DNA from 2 places in the Pontibacillus sp. ALD_SL1 genome. Region 2 is predicted to be linked to the other one. Evidence: riboswitches for the same ligand, from Rfam matches in the RefSeq annotation. Region 2 holds a riboswitch; the other holds the start of a gene.

Region 1 (8,105 bases), 1.3 Mb from region 2:
CGCTACAGAAGCAAGATTAACTGCTGCAAGGTTACAGACAGAATATGGTGCAAGGGGTTGTTCTCCACATGGATTTGTCGCTACTACCTTGTGTCCATAACTTGTTGCATTTGTTTTATCATTAGCGTTATCGATAAAGAAGATCCCTGGTTCTGCTGAATAGGTAGCACAGATATTGATTAAGTTCCAAAGGTCTTTCGCTTTCATTCGGCGATACGTACGAACTTTATATCCCTTATCCGCCCATTCTCGAACGTCACCAGATTCATGCCATTCTTCATTGTAGGCTTTCATTTCTTCTTTTGTATAACTCTCAACATCTGGGAAACGCAGTTCATACATTTCATCATTTTCAACAGCATCCATGAAGTCGTTCGTTAAACATACAGAAATATTCGCACCTGTTAGGAACTCAGAGTTGTGAACATCATAGTTCCCACCAAGGTCCAGTTTCTCCCCGGCATCAGCAATGGCTGCATCTGTAAAGCCGCCTTTCCCTTCAACGCTTTTAAAGTTGACGATACTTTGATACATGTCACGCTCTGTTGCTGATAGAGGAGTAAATTTCAATTTAGCTTTCGCTTGTTGTTTGATGACTTCATCATCTACATTCTCAATCAAGAAGCGAAGGATTCGTGGGTTTTGCATCTTCGAGATGATGAACTCCACGATATCTGGGTGCCAATCTGCTAACATAATCATTTGAGCACCACGTCTTGAACCACCCTGTTCCACAAGGTGAGTGAGCTTTGCAATATCATCTAACCAAGAAACAGAACCTGATGACTTCCCGTTTACGCCTCTTGCAAGGGCGTTACGAGGACGTAGTGTTGAACCGTTTGTTCCTACACCGCCACCGCGGCTCATAATTTCCATAACCTGCTTACGGTGATCGGAAATGCCTTCACGTGAGTCTTGAATAAATGGCATGACGTAACAGTTGAAGTACGTAACATCTGTTTCAGAACCTGCTCCGTACAAAACACGGCCGGCCGGAATGAAGTTTAACTTAGACAGCTCATTGTAGAACTGCTGGAACGATTCCTGCCTTTTCGCTTCATCTGTTTCAACAGCAGCTAGTCCAGTTGCGTTACGCTTAGCGATCTGTTCATAGAAGATTTCAAGAGGCTTATCAATAACGTCTAGCTTACGATTTATAATACCTGTTTCCACTTCTTCTGGCTTCTCAAGGACGCTTGCGAACTCAGGCTCGACTTTCACTTCAGCTTTGGCCTGTTGCCAATCAATCGATACAATGTAACCTAATCCTCGCGCTGGAAATTTAGGATCATCTTTAACAGTAAGTACGACAAAGTCCCCTTTAGTAAGCGTAACTTTCTCTGTATCTTTAAAAGCATATCGGTCTAGCATCACCAAACGGGATACTCCAGCATGTGTGATGTTCATATCCTCCGTTACCGGATGTACTTGAGGAAATAAACCGATGTCTTTATTAAGTTGTTCTATGTTGATTTGATTCATTGTTTCATTTGCGGTTTGCATGAGCCTACCTCTCCTCTACCATAAAAAGTGTCGGTTGAACTCGACATAATCTAGATGATAACTCTTAAAAGCACGCCGTTCAACTAATACATATAACATACCACATAAACGACTAATCAAACAATATATTGTGTTCGACATTTTCGATACGCCCATATATTGTGTTTTTGAACGTTAGGCAGAAAATTTGTCAATCGCAAAATTCGCCAAGATTTGAAGCAAATAGAAGAAATATAAAGAGAAAAGATGAATTTATAGATGGAACGTATTTTTTTCAAGATTGCCCTTCTTCACCTGTTTATACCCTCCCCATATATGGGATGATCGTCCACTAAAAGTTATCCTTTATTTAAATAGATCTAGGGTTCCCTTGACTTTTCATATATGTAGGAGTCATCCACCAAAACTTCATCCATTAAAGTTTGACATACACGTTATACTGACATTGTGAAATTCTAAATAGCACCACACAACCTAGCATTAGAAAAAAACTTTGAATCTTATTATAAAGCAAACTATAATAGAGAAAGAAGATAGAACTATAGGGGGAAGATTAATGACCGGATTATGGATACTACTTGGCTTACTTGTTGTCATTATCGGCTATGGTGTCATTAAGTATATGGCTCAACGTCGTTATTTGAAAACATTAACCTCTGAAGAATTCAGACAAGGTTACCGTAAAGCTCAATTAATTGATGTACGCGAACCAAACGAATTTAAATCAGGCCACATTTTAGGGGCCCGTAATATACCCGTTACTCAATTGAAGCAACGCTTACAAGAAGTTCGCCCTGACAAACCCGTTTATTTATACTGCCAGAACGGATCACGCGCTGCACGTGCCGCTACCCTCCTTCACAAGAAGGGCTATAGCGACTTGAATCAGCTTCAGGGCGGATTTAAGAAATGGGATGGAAAAGTTAAATCAAGTTAAGAGTAAGAGCGATTTAATGTTTCCTTATTCAAAAAGACTCCTCAACATTGAGGAGTCTTTTCTTTGTTCGATTATTTCTGGTAACGTAGAACAGGTTTACGGGCAGCTGTCGTTTCATCCATACGACCTACAATTGTCGTATGCGGGGCTTCTTGAACAATTTCAGGATTGTCATTTGCTTCCTGATGGATTTGTCTCATTGCTTCAATAAACTCATCTAGCGTCTCCTTCGCTTCTGTTTCCGTTGGTTCAACCATCATGGCTTCTTCCACATTTAACGGGAAGTAAATCGTAGGTGGATGATAGCCGAAATCAAGAAGTCGTTTAGCCATATCAAGCGTTCTGACACCAAGTTTCTTCTGACGTTTTCCTGATAGTACAAATTCGTGTTTACAATGCTGTGAGAACGGAAGGTCAAAATCTTTCTCAAGTTCTCTCATCATATAGTTCGCATTCAATACGGCGTACTCACTTACTTGTTTTAACCCTTTAGCCCCCATTGTACGAATGTACGTATAAGCACGGACGTTAATTCCAAAGTTCCCAAAATACGGTTTAACGCGACCGATTGAGTCTGGACGATTATCATCGAAAACATAACGTTCTTGTACTTTAGTTACAATTGGCTTTGGCAGATATGGAGCTAAATCATTCTTCACTCCAACTGGACCTGAACCAGGACCACCCCCACCATGAGGACCAGTAAATGTTTTGTGTAAATTCAAGTGGACAACATCAAACCCCATATCCCCTGGGCGAGCGTATCCAAGGATAGCATTTAAGTTGGCACCGTCATAATAAAGTTTACCGCCTGCTTCATGGATGATCTCGGCCATTTCTAAGATCTCTTCTTCAAATAAACCAAGCGTATTCGGATTTGTTAGCATGAGAGCAGCTGTGTTCTCATCAACCACCCGTTTTAAATCATCTAAATCGACAAGCCCTTTTTCATTGGATTTTACCGTTACCGCTTCAAAGCCAGCTACCGTTGCAGATGCAGGATTCGTTCCATGTGCTGAATCTGGAACGATGACCTTGGTACGGTTGTAGTCACCATTCGCCTCGTGGTAAGCACGAATCATCATAAGTCCTGTCCACTCACCATGAGCTCCTGCAGCAGGTTGCAGCGTAACTTGATCCATTCCTGTAATCGCTTCAAGAGAGGTCTGAAGATCATACATTAAACCTAGTGCTCCTTGAACTGACTCTGGAGCTTGTAAGGGATGAATGTGACTAAATCCAGGCATACGAGCTACATCTTCATTCATTTTAGGGTTGTATTTCATCGTACAAGACCCTAGTGGATAAAATCCTGAGTCCACACCGTGATTCCGTTTGGAGAGAGCCGTGTAGTGACGCATAATCTGCAGTTCACTTACTTCAGGCAAATCAGCATCGGCGCTTCTGACGTATGGGACTTCAATGTCTAAGTCTACCTCTGGTACATCTAAATCAGGCAGACTAAATCCTACGCGTCCTTCTTGACTATGTTCAAAGATGAGCGGAAAATTTTCGTTATGCATATACATCCCCCAATTCCTTCACAAATCGATCGATCTCTTCCTTTGTACGCATTTCGGTCACGGCTACAAGCATATGGCCACCTAAATCAGAATGAACCCTTTCTAGGTCAAGACCACCAATCATCCCTTTTTCTTGCAGCTTTTCATTAAGTGTCGTTACAGAACCTTGAACTTGCAGAACAAATTCATTAAAGAAAGCCTTTGAATACAACACTTGGAAGCCAGCATCTTCGAACTTTTTCTTCGCATAGCGGGCTTTTTGCATGTTTTGATAGGCCATTTCTTTAATGCCTTTCTTACCGAGCGCACTAAGGGCTACAGATGTGCCTAATGCATTTAAAGCTTGGTTAGAACAAATGTTAGATGTGGCTTTATCTCTTCTGATGTGTTGTTCACGAGCTTGCAATGTTAACACAAAGCCTCTTCGCCCTTCTTCATCTTGTGTTTGGCCTACAAGACGCCCTGGAACTTTTCTCATTAGTTTCTTGGTCGTAGCGAAGTATCCACAGTGCGGTCCACCAAACTGTGCAGGAATACCGAACACTTGAGTATCGCCTACAACAATATCCGCTCCAAATTCACCAGGTGGTGTGAGATACCCGAGAGCTAGAGGATTACTTGAAACCATAAACATTGCTTTTGAATCTTTTAAGATCTCTTGTACGTCTTCTAAAGGCTCAATTTGTCCGAAGAAGTTCGGATATTGAATGACGACGCCTGCAGTTTCTTCATCTAACTCATCTGCTAACATAGATAGGTTTGTCAAACCCTCTCTTGCTTCGATTTCAACCACTTCAATGTTTTGTCCCATTGCATAAGAATGAATAACTTCTAAAGAGTGAGGGTGAATGGCTTTAGATACAAGAACTTTTTTCTTCCTTGTTTGCCCAGCGCTTAGCGTCACCGCCTCTGCAAGTGAGGTGCCCCCGTCGTACATAGAAGAGTTAGATACTTCCATCCCTGTTAGCTCAGATATCATCGTCTGGAATTCAAAGATCGCTTGTAGCTCTCCTTGAGAAATTTCTGGCTGATAAGGTGTGTAAGCTGTATAGAATTCTGAACGAGACAGTACATGATCTACAATGGAAGGAATGTAATGATCATAAACCCCTGCCCCTAGAAAAGATGTATAGTCTTTCGTGTTGATGTTGTCTCCAGCTAGTTGAGCCAATTCTTTCATTAACTCTGGCTCACTTGCGCTAGGCTTTATGTTTAAATTTCCTTTGAAACGAACCTTGTCAGGGATATCACTAAATAAAACATCTGTTGATTCAACGCCAATACTGTCTAACATAGATCGTTTATCATGATCGGTCATAGGTAAATATCGAAATGTCATTGTAAAACCTCCCTATCCTTATCCTTACCGCTTATAAAATGGTGTTGGTATTACTTTTGCTTTCAACAATCTTTTACGAACCTGAACGAGCAGTTCGGTATCAGGCTCCGTATATTGATTAGGAACAACGGCAAGGCCTATATTTTTCTCTAATGTCGGAGACTGTGTACCAGTGGTAACAAAACCAATTTCCTTATCGTCATCAAATACTTTATAACCGTGGCGCGGAATCCCTTTATCGATCATTTCAAGACCTACGAGTTTCCTCTCTGTTCCTTCTTCTTTTTGTTTCTTAAGAACAGACTTGCCAATAAAGTCACCTTCTTTATCCACTTTGACAGCAAATCCAAGTCCAGCTTCAATAGGCGTAATATCTGCACTTAGCTCCTGACCATATAAAGGAAGCTTTGCTTCAAAACGAAGCGTGTCCCTTGCTCCAAGTCCAACAGGAAGTACCCCGTCCTCTTTGCCTTCAGCAAGAATAGCTCTCCAAAGCGCTCCCCCCGCATCTGGATGAATATAAATCTCAAATCCATCTTCTCCTGTATAACCAGTACGAGAAACAAGCGCTGCATGTTCAACACCACTAAAGGAGACATCTTGCAAGAATCGGAAGAATTTGATTTCAGAAAGATCCTGATCTGTTAAACGTTGTAAAACTGCTTCAGCCTTCGGTCCCTGAATAGCGAGTTGGACATACTGGTCGGAGACGTTATGAAGCGTCGCGTTTTCCGTTACATTTTCCTTTAGCCAATTGAAATCCTTATCTGTATTCGCTGCATTCACTACAAGCAAATAGGATTGCTCCTTCAACTTATAGACAATCAGATCATCAACCGTCCCTCCATCTTCATAGCAAAGAAACGTATATTGTGCCCGATTAGGTGTTAGTTTGGTTACATCATTCGTGAGCATCTTTTGCAGGTAAGCTTCACTTTCAGGTCCCTCTACTAAAATCTCTCCCATATGGGAAACGTCAAACAACCCAGCACTTTTGCGTGTTGCGTGATGCTCTTCTTTAATAGATGTAAATTGAACAGGAAGATCCCATCCTCCGAAGTCAACTGTTTTTGCTCCCCACTCCCCGTAATGAGGGTGCAGTGGTGTACGTTTTAAATCAGCCATTTTCAATATCCCCCTATGTACATAATCGTTCAAACTTGCGCTATTTTTCTGAAAATTTAACATAAAAAAACAGAGAAGCCACAATTCACGTGTCATTCCCTGTCCGTTAACCAGAAAGTTTCGCAGTATTCATTGCTGCTTTCTTCTTGGGTGGCCTTACGTAGGCACTCTCCAGAGGTGCGTCCTACAAGAGTCTTTTTGCCTGAGAGATTCACATCACTGTTTGCTCCTTCGGCGCCGCCAAGTTTCTGCGGTCTCTCCTCTTGTAATCATTCGCCATCATAATATTTTCATAAATGGTTCATACTAATTCATAAACGTTTCGGAATAGTAAACACTAGTTTACAAATTCACTGTCATTATATCACACGGTATTTGCACTGTGCACAAAAATTTATTGCTTGTAAAGGTAGGGTTACACATGAATCCATCTATAGAGATCGATACTTCTATTGATCCAATAGTAGCAACGAACTTACAGTCAGAAGGCCCTTTTGCTTCATGGGAATTATTCCAGATGGCCTATGAGACATCAAAGCACGTTGCCACTCCTGAATTTAAGGGGCTCCAATCACCCAAATACTTACCTCATGTCGACTTTCTTCCTCATCAATTAAATTGTGCTGAACAAGTGGTGGAAGAAATGAACGGACGAGCAATCCTAGCAGACGAAGTAGGACTAGGTAAAACGATAGAAGCAGGATTAATTTTAAAAGAATATATGATTCGTGGACTTGTAAAAAAAGTACTCATACTAGCCCCTGCCTCTCTCGTCAATCAGTGGGTACAAGAAATGAACCAGAAGTTCTATATCCCTGCAGCAGCTCAAAGAAAGTCTGCTATCTGGGACTATGATATTGTCGTATCTTCTATTGATACGGCTAAGCGACATCCGCATCAGGAAAAAATCTTAGACACAGAATATGATCTAATTATCATTGACGAGGCTCATAAATTAAAAAATCATAAAACGAAAAACTACGCGTTTGTAAGGTCACTAAAGAAAAAATATTGCCTTCTTCTGACGGCCACTCCAGTGCAGAACCACCTGGTTGATATCTTTAATTTAGTTTCTATCTTAAAGCCAGGTCATTTAGGAAACTATGAAGACTTCACTAAACGCTTTGGAAGAAATCGAAATCAACTATCAAATGATGAACATTTAAAAGAATTAGTCAAAAAAGTCATGGTCCGTAACCGTCGTGATGAAACAGGTGTGGATTGGACGAAGCGTAATGTAGAAACAGTCTATATTGATTTCACAGAAGAAGAAAAGAACGCTTACGAAAAGCTGTCTGAAGTTACAAGCGGAGGAATGGCTTTTTCCAACATTGTTCTTTTGCGAGAGTTATGCTCAAGCCGCGAAGCGTGTTTCCTTTCGATTCAGAGTATGTTGAAGAATGAGGAGATCCATCCTTCAAGAGCTGAACAACTACAAGAGATGATTGGCTATATCGAGAAAATGCCTCATCACGCTAAAGCGCAAAAAGTTGTTGAATTAATCTCGAAAACGGATCAGAAATTCATTATATTCACGGAGTATAGAGCTTCTCAATACTATCTACAGTGGTATTTGCAACAACATGGCATTACATCCGTTCCGTTTAGGGGTGGCTTCAAGCGAAGTAAGAAGGATTGGATGAAGCAACTCTTCCAAAACCACGCCCAAGTTCTCATT
Region 2 (8,105 bases):
GTACCTCAAGCCTCATTAAAGGACAGACATGAACCCGGACTCCGAGTCTTAACGATTCATGATGCGACCATTCAGGCTGAGCCAGCTATTGTCTGGTTAAAGGACCGCTTTCTCTCTGTCGCTGCTAGGAAGTTTATGGATCAATTTGAACCGGTTCAAAGTCTCCAGTAAAAAAGATTTGAATTTTTAGAATCTTTGTGTTTATGATAGACGTGATTCGAATTCGGCTTGAAGGAGGAAACCCTGATGAAGAAAGCACAAGTTCAGTTAAGTGGCGTTCCACAAGCAAAAGAAATGACCATTGACCCAGCTAAAGGTACACTCTCTGATGGTGACGGGTCGTTGCGATTAGACTTCCCTTTAACCGGCAACGTCTACGGAACAGCCATGAACTACAAAGGAAATTTAGATGAATTTGGTTTAGCCCTACATGAAGCCCCGTACAAAAAGCCACCAGAAGCACCCGTTTTATATATGAAACCTCGTAATACATTCACAGGACCAGAAACATCGATTACGATTCCAGACGGCGAAACGGAAGTGGAAATCGGTGCCGCGCTTGCAATCGTATTTGGTAGAACGGCTAGTAAAGTGATAGAAAAAAACGCGCTTGATTTTGTAAGCGGATACACAATTGTGAACGATATATCCATACCACATAAAAGCATCCACCGACCAGCGATTAAGGAGAAAGCTCAAGACGGCTTCTGTGCAGCAGGCCCCTGGATTGTAAACACAGATGAAGTAGTGAATCCAGATGACCTCGGTATTCGCATTTATATAAACGGCGCCCTGCGTCAGGAACATTCCACTTCAGAATTGGTTCGACCTGTTGGAAAACTCATTGCGGATGTGACCTCATTTATGACGCTCTATAAAGGCGATACGCTGCTCGTCGGTCTGCCACCAGGCGCACCACACGTTCAATCAGGTGATGAAGTCCGTATCCAAATCGATGAAATCGGCGCACTCACCAATCATTTTGTTTCAGAACGTTCGTATGTGAAGGAGGGCAACCGATGAAGAGAGCACGCGTAAGTTACAAAGGGAATATTTACGGGGCCATTGTAGAACATGATCAGCTTATTCTAGAATCTGGACAAACCGTACAAGAATCAGAGGTCACTTGGCTCCCACCTCTTGAAGCAGGCACCATTTTTGCCCTTGGTCTGAATTTCGCCGACCATGCATCAGAACTTGCTTTCAACGCACCAAAGGAACCTCTTGTCTTTTTAAAAGGACCAAATACACTTATCGGCCATCATGGCGAAACACCTCGACCAACTGATGTGACGCATATGCATTACGAATGTGAGCTTGCTGTTGTCATCGGAAGGCAGGGAAAAAACATCGGAAAAGATGAGGCATACGATTATGTAGCCGGCTACACGATTGCAAACGACTACGCTTTCCGTGATTACCTAGAAAATTACTACCGTCCGAACTTCCGTGTGAAAAACCGTGATAACTGTACGCCAATTGGGCCTTGGATTATGGATAAAGATGATATCGTTGATCCCATGAACCTCGCTCTCAGAACGTATGTAAACGGGACACTTGAGCAAGAAGGAAGCACGAAAGATATGATTTTTTCTGTTCCGTATCTAATTGAATATTTAAGTAGCTTCATGACACTTAACGAAGGCGATATCATCTTAACCGGAACTCCAAAAGGCCCAACAAAAGTAAACGTCGGTGATGAAGTTGTTACAGAAATTGAGGGCATCGGCCGTTTAGCGAATATGATTATTGAAGAACAACCCGCTCCAATATCCTGAAGGAGGAATGACCCATTGCCTCATATTATTGTGGAGTACACCGATAATTTAGTCGATTTTGATTTCCCTTCTTTGTTGCAGCACTTGAACCTGGTATTAGTGGAATCTCCCCACTTCCCAACAGGTGGGATCCGTTCCCGAGCTGTGAAGCTAACAGATTACGTAGTCGCTGATGGAACGGAAGATGATTCGTTCGTTCATATTGAATTAAAAGTAGGAGCAGGTCGAAGTGAGGAAATTTTAAAAGAGACAAGTGAAGCCCTATTTGCAGTAGCTGAATCGTTCTTTAACGACTGCTTTAAAGATCACTATCTGGCTCTATCGCTTGAGGTGACGGAATTTAACTTCCCTACTCAGAAGAAAAATAATATTCATAACCGGTATACAGGCTGAGCGTTCAGCCTGTTTTTTTGTGGATTTAGAAGTTGAGGAGTTAAGCCCAGGAGACTGGTCAGACTCCAGCTTGTCTCTCGGGCTTGAGTCACTTCCACCCGGACTTGAGCCGCCCCCCAGGGCTTGAGTCACTTTCTTCCTACTTGAGCCACTTCCACCTGGACTTGAGCCACTCTCCCTCCACTTAAGTCACTTTCGTTCAGACTTGTGACGCTCTTCTCAGACCACAAAAAAACTGCCCAAACCAAGTTTGGGCAGCCTACATAACAAACATTTAATTAATCAAAGCCTGCAACGGAGCAGGAATACGTCCGCCGCGGTTCACGAAGCCTTCGCTACTGTATGGATTTACACCCATAACTGGAGCGCGGCCAAGGAGTCCGCCGAATTCGATCATTTCGCCTTCTTCTCTTCCTGGAACCGGAATGACGCGTACGGCTGTTGTTTTCTTATTGATCATACCGATTGCCGCTTCGTCTGCGATGATGCCAGATAATGTTGCAGGTGAAGCGTCACCTGTTAGGGCGATCATATCAAGACCCACAGAACAGACGCATGTCATCGCTTCAAGTTTTGACAAGGAAAGGGATCCTTCTGTTACCCCTTCAATCATACCTTCGTCTTCACTGACTGGGATGAACGCACCGCTTAAGCCACCAACATACGAACTCGCCATGGCGCCACCTTTTTTCACAGCGTCGTTCATAAGAGCGAGCGCTGCGATTGTCCCGTGCGTACCGACACGTTCAAGTCCGATCTCTTCTAATATGCGAGCAACACTGTCGTTTAGCGCATTCGTAGGTGCAAGAGAAAGGTCGAGAATACCGAATGGAACGCCGATTCGTTCAGCTACTTGGCGCCCAACGAGTTCACCAGCGCGGGTGATTTTGAAGACCGTATTTTTAATAACGTCAGATACTTCACCAAGATCAGCTTCCGGGTAACGCTTGAGCGCGCTCAATACAACTCCTGGTCCACTAACGCCAACGTTCAGGACCGCTTCGCCTTCACCTGTTCCGTGGAAAGCGCCGGCCATAAATGGGTTGTCTTCTACTGGATTACTGAAGATCACAAGCTTCGCACAAGCGATTCCGTTTTGATCCTTCGTGCGTTCTGCTGCGTCACTGATGACGTGCCCCATTTGTTTGACTACGTCCATGTTGATTCCTGTACGAGTAGTCGCTACAGAAACAGAACCACAGACACGCTCAGTGACACTTAGGGCTTCAGGAAGAGAGTCAATTAAGGTCTGATCGCCTTTGGTGACACCTTTATGAGTAAGAGCGGAATAACCACCAATAAAATCAACGCCAAGGTCTTTCGCTGCCTGGTCTAATGATTTTGCAACTTCAACAGCTTCTGCGACCGTTGCATTACCGAGAATCTCAGATACAGGCGTAATCGAGATTCGTTTATTGATGATTGGTACGCCGTATTCTTTCTCGACTTGTTCCGCTACAGTTGTTAAGTCTTTTGCGTACGTTGTGATTTTGTTGTAGACATTTTCTTTTAACTTATCGATATTGGGATCGGCACAGTCGCGTAGGCTAATCCCAATTGTAACCGTACGGATATCGAGGTTCTCCATTTGGACCATACGTATGGTTTCTGTTATTTCGTTAAATGCAATATTCATGGGGAGGCCTCCTTAAATGCGGTGCATAGACTGGAAGACTTCTTCTAGCTGCAGACTAATTTGCACGCCTAAGTTCTCGCCAGTTTCTTGTAGTACTTTTCTGATTGCATCAAGATCATGCGCTTCTTTCACATCGATAATCATGATCATGGTGAAGTACTCTTCCACGATCGTTTGGCTAATATCGAGCACGTTTAATTTATATTCTGCGAGTACGTTTGTCACGTTCGCGATAATGCCGACTTGGTCTTTTCCAATAACGCTTACTACTGCTTTACGTTTTTCCATGATGATCCACCTCTGACTTTATTTTCTGTGAACAAAAAAAGAGATCAGCTCTCGCCGACCTCAGACAAACGTACCCATACACGTATTCTGTATGTAGTTCGTTCCTGTCCGGTTGCCTGAGATCATGAACCCTTCGGCGTCGCTTTAAAAGCGATCTCTCCAGGATTGGCTCCAGTTATAGTGTTACCCATAACCTTCACAGCCACTATTCTTTTGAATAAATGTAATGGTACCAATATGCGTATCGTTGGTCAAGGACTATGTTTCATTTAAACCGTTAGCATATCGCTAGATATTTAACTCGATGTATTCAATACTTTGCAAAAGTACTAAGAGGGGCCAGACACCCTTCATCTCTTTAAAGCAACGCCGCGTGCCAGACACCCTTTCACGCTCTAAAGCACTACTGGGTGTCTGACACCCTTCACTGCTCTAAAACACAAAAAAGCAAGTACCTGCTACCAGGTACTTGCTTTCAAGTTTATTTTTGGTGGTAAACGACTGCTTCGTATGGGCGAAGGGTGATACCCTCCTTAGATGCGTCAGGTGAACCGCTATAGTTATGAATCATAACGGAAGCTTGATCAAAGCTTACGTCTTCTGGCCATGGACGTTCAACTGTTTCCCCTGTCCAGTTTGTTACAACGACAAGCGTTTCTCCTTCATGTTCACGCTTATATGCATAGACTTCTTCATCTTCCGGCCAAATGAGGGTGTGATCCCCATTTACGATCACCTCATGTTCTTTACGAAGAGCAATCAGCTTCTTATAGTAATGAAAGATTGAATCCGGATTCTCACGTTCTTTCTCGACGTTAATCTGATCGTAATTCGGATTCACTTTTAGCCAAGGGGTGCCAGAAGTGAAGCCCGCATTGTCAGAAGCATCCCACTGCATCGGCGTACGTGCATTGTCACGGCCTTTTTCATGAATGGCTTTTAAAATTTCATCCGGGTCATGCCCTTTTTCAACGACCATATCCTGCCAAAGATTTCGGATCTCCACATCTTCGTAATCCTCAATGGATGGAAAGTGCACGTTTGTCATCCCGATTTCCTGACCCTGATAGACATATGGCGTGCCTTGCATCATGTGGAGCCACGTTGCAAGCATCTTCGCACTTTCAGCGTGGTACTCTCCATCATCACCGAAGCGAGAAACCGAACGAGGCTGGTCATGGTTCTCCAGATAAAGGGAGTTCCACCCCTTATTAAAGAGCTCAACTTGCCATTTTGACATAATTTCTTTTAACTCAGTTAGCTTCCAGTCTTTCTCTTCCCATTTCCCCATCTGACCACCAGGCTGCGCATCGACATCCATGTGCTGGAACTGGAATAACATCGATAACACGCCTGAATCTTCATTTGTAAACTGCTTCCCTTCCTCAGGCGTTACAAATCCAGTCTCCCCAACGGTCAGAATATCGTAATGGTCAAGCACTTCTTCTTTCATTTCCTGCATAAATTCCATGAAACGAGGACCGTTGGCGAAATAATCGCTCCCCCACTGGAATTCATCATCAGGCTTCGTGACAGGCGCATCCGGTAGTCCTTCCACTTTTGAAATTAAGTTAATAACGTCCATTCGGAAGCCATCGACACCGCGATCTAACCACCAGCGCATCATCTCATATACTTTCTGACGCACATCTGGATTTTCCCAGTTCAAATCCGGCTGCTTCTTCGTAAATAAATGAAGATAATACTCGCCTGTTGGCTCATGGTACTCCCACGCTGAACCACTGAAAAAGGATAGCCAGTTGTTCGGCTCTTTCCCCTCTTCATTAGGTGGACGCCAAATATAAAAGTCACGATACGGATTGTCTTTTGACTTCTTCGCTTCCTGGAACCAAGGGTGTTCGTCAGACGTGTGATTGACAACAAGGTCCATCACAAGCTTCAGTCCTTTCTCGTGCATCGTCGTAATTAACCGATCCCACGTTTCAAGGTCACCGAACTCTGTCATAATGTCCTGATAATCACTAATATCATAGCCGTTATCATCATTAGGGGACTTATAGATCGGTGAGAGCCAGATGACATCAATCCCAAGCTCAACAAGATAATCAAGCTTTTCGATAATGCCTTCTAAATCTCCAATACCATCACCGTTGCTGTCATTAAAGCTTCTCGGATAGATTTGATAGACGACCGAGTTTTTCCACCATTGTGTTGATTGTCCCATTTCTTAAATCCCCCTCGTTTATTCTTTTACAGCACCTGAAGTCAGACCAGATACGATTCGGCGCTGGAATAACAGCACCATAATGACAAGTGGAACCGTCACAATTACCGTTGCCGCAGTGATCTCTCCCCACGGAATTGTGTACTGTCCCTGGAACATGCCAATACCAACCGGCACCGTCTTATGGCTTTCTGCTGTATTAATCGTTAAAGCAAATAGAAACTCATTCCATGCTGCTATGAACACTAAGATTGCTGTTGTAAAAATGCCTGGCACAGCAAGTGGCAGGATAATCTTGAAATACGTCTGCATCATAGACGCACCGTCCATTTTCGCTGACTCTTCTAAATCGAACGGGATCTTACGGAAAAACGTAACGAGTAACCAGATCGATAAAGGTAGTGCAAATGTCGTATATGGGATAATTAACCCGAGATAACTATTCGTTAAACCCAAATTCTTCATAAAAATATAAATCGGCGAAATCGTTGCGATTTGCGGAAACATAGAAACGGATAACACGATGCCTAGAATTACGGTTTTCCCAGGGAAATCGAGACGTGCTATCGCATAAGCTGCAAAAGCCGCTACAAAAACGGTATAAACCGTTGTGATCGTCGCTACGACGGTACTATTCCATAGGTACTTCAAAAATGGATAATTCACAAAGACAGACACATAGTTCTCAACTGTTGGATTACTTGTAAACCAATTAAATGCTTCATCACCAAACAATTCAGCTACCGGCTTGACGGAGCTCAATAAGATCCACAGAAACGGGAACATGATGATGAAAATAAACACCGCTAAGAATAGGTAGAAGCCTACCCCTGCTTTTTTCTGCATCTAGATCACTCCTTATTTTTTCGCTCCGTCTCCAAGTAAGTCTGAGCCTAAGAATTTAATGTAAATCATTGAGATAATCGCTACACAGATAAACACAATAACCGCAAGCGCCGAACCTTCTCCAAAATTCGTTTGAGCAAACATAACTTTATATGAAAAGATTGAGATTGTTTCAGTGGCGTTCGCTGGCCCTCCACCTGTTAATACGTAAATTAAGTCAAAAACACGGAAGGCATCGAGCGTACGGAACAATAATGCGACGAGGATACTCGATTTAAGGAGCGGAAGGGTGATTTGTGTGAACTGCTTCCACTTACTTGCTCCATCAATCGAAGATGCCTCATACAATGAACTTGGAATCGTTTGAAGCCCAGCTAGTAAAAGAAGGGCCATATACGGCGTTGTCTTCCATACATCTGTTAAAATAACCGCTGCCATCGAGCCAAATGGTGTGGTGAGAAGAGTACTCATTTGATCGATCATGCCAATATCAGCAAAGAATTTAGCGATGATTCCGTTTTGCCCATCGTAAAGAAAGCCCCACATTTTAGCGGAAACAGCTGTCGGAATGGCCCACGGTATTAGAATTGCCGCCCTAACCATACCTCGTCCGAAAAATGCTTTATTAATCAGAAGCGCAATCGCCATACCAAGGACGAGCTCAAATCCAACTGAGATGACAGTGAAAACTCCAGTATTCATAAGGGAAACCCACATGCGCTTTTCTGTTAAGCTATTTTTATAATGGTCGAGGCCAATAAAGTTCGACTCGACAACCGTTTTAAGTAAAGCATTCGATAAACCGGTGAGCTTGTCTCCTTGCTGCAAGACGCCTTCATCCTGCAACTCATTTAACTCTTTATTAATGGAAGCGAATTCGTCATCAAACTCTTGTCCGAATGATCGGTCAATCTCAACAAATTTAAGATCCTCACTTGGAACTTTAAAGTTAAATAGGAGTTCATCTACCTCTTCATAA

The links. A riboswitch is a leader RNA that binds a small molecule or an ion and turns the genes downstream of it on or off. The one in region 2 is predicted to bind glycine.
Region 1: another riboswitch for glycine. It lies ahead of gcvT (glycine cleavage system aminomethyltransferase GcvT); the one in region 2 lies ahead of IMZ31_RS06040 (ACT domain-containing protein).

Annotation. Positions count from the first base shown of each region.
Region 1 is NZ_CP062974.1:2,477,921-2,486,025, forward strand. It holds gene IMZ31_RS12595 (vitamin B12-dependent ribonucleotide reductase) at 1-1,503, opposite strand, end outside; gene IMZ31_RS12600 (rhodanese-like domain-containing protein) at 2,060-2,440, shown strand; gene gcvPB (aminomethyl-transferring glycine dehydrogenase subunit GcvPB) at 2,512-3,963, opposite strand; gene gcvPA (aminomethyl-transferring glycine dehydrogenase subunit GcvPA) at 3,956-5,302, opposite strand; gene gcvT (glycine cleavage system aminomethyltransferase GcvT) at 5,327-6,427, opposite strand; glycine riboswitch at 6,608-6,700, opposite strand; gene IMZ31_RS12620 (DEAD/DEAH box helicase) at 6,849-8,105, shown strand, end outside.
Region 2 is NZ_CP062974.1:1,202,693-1,210,797, reverse strand. It holds gene IMZ31_RS06065 (LysR family transcriptional regulator) at 1-171, shown strand, start outside; gene IMZ31_RS06060 (fumarylacetoacetate hydrolase family protein) at 247-1,023, shown strand; gene IMZ31_RS06055 (fumarylacetoacetate hydrolase family protein) at 1,020-1,778, shown strand; gene IMZ31_RS06050 (5-carboxymethyl-2-hydroxymuconate Delta-isomerase) at 1,794-2,171, shown strand; gene IMZ31_RS06045 (PFL family protein) at 2,446-3,807, opposite strand; gene IMZ31_RS06040 (ACT domain-containing protein) at 3,820-4,095, opposite strand; glycine riboswitch at 4,190-4,268, opposite strand; gene IMZ31_RS06035 (glycoside hydrolase family 13 protein) at 4,577-6,280, opposite strand; gene IMZ31_RS06030 (carbohydrate ABC transporter permease) at 6,299-7,126, opposite strand; gene IMZ31_RS06025 (carbohydrate ABC transporter permease) at 7,139-8,105, opposite strand, start outside.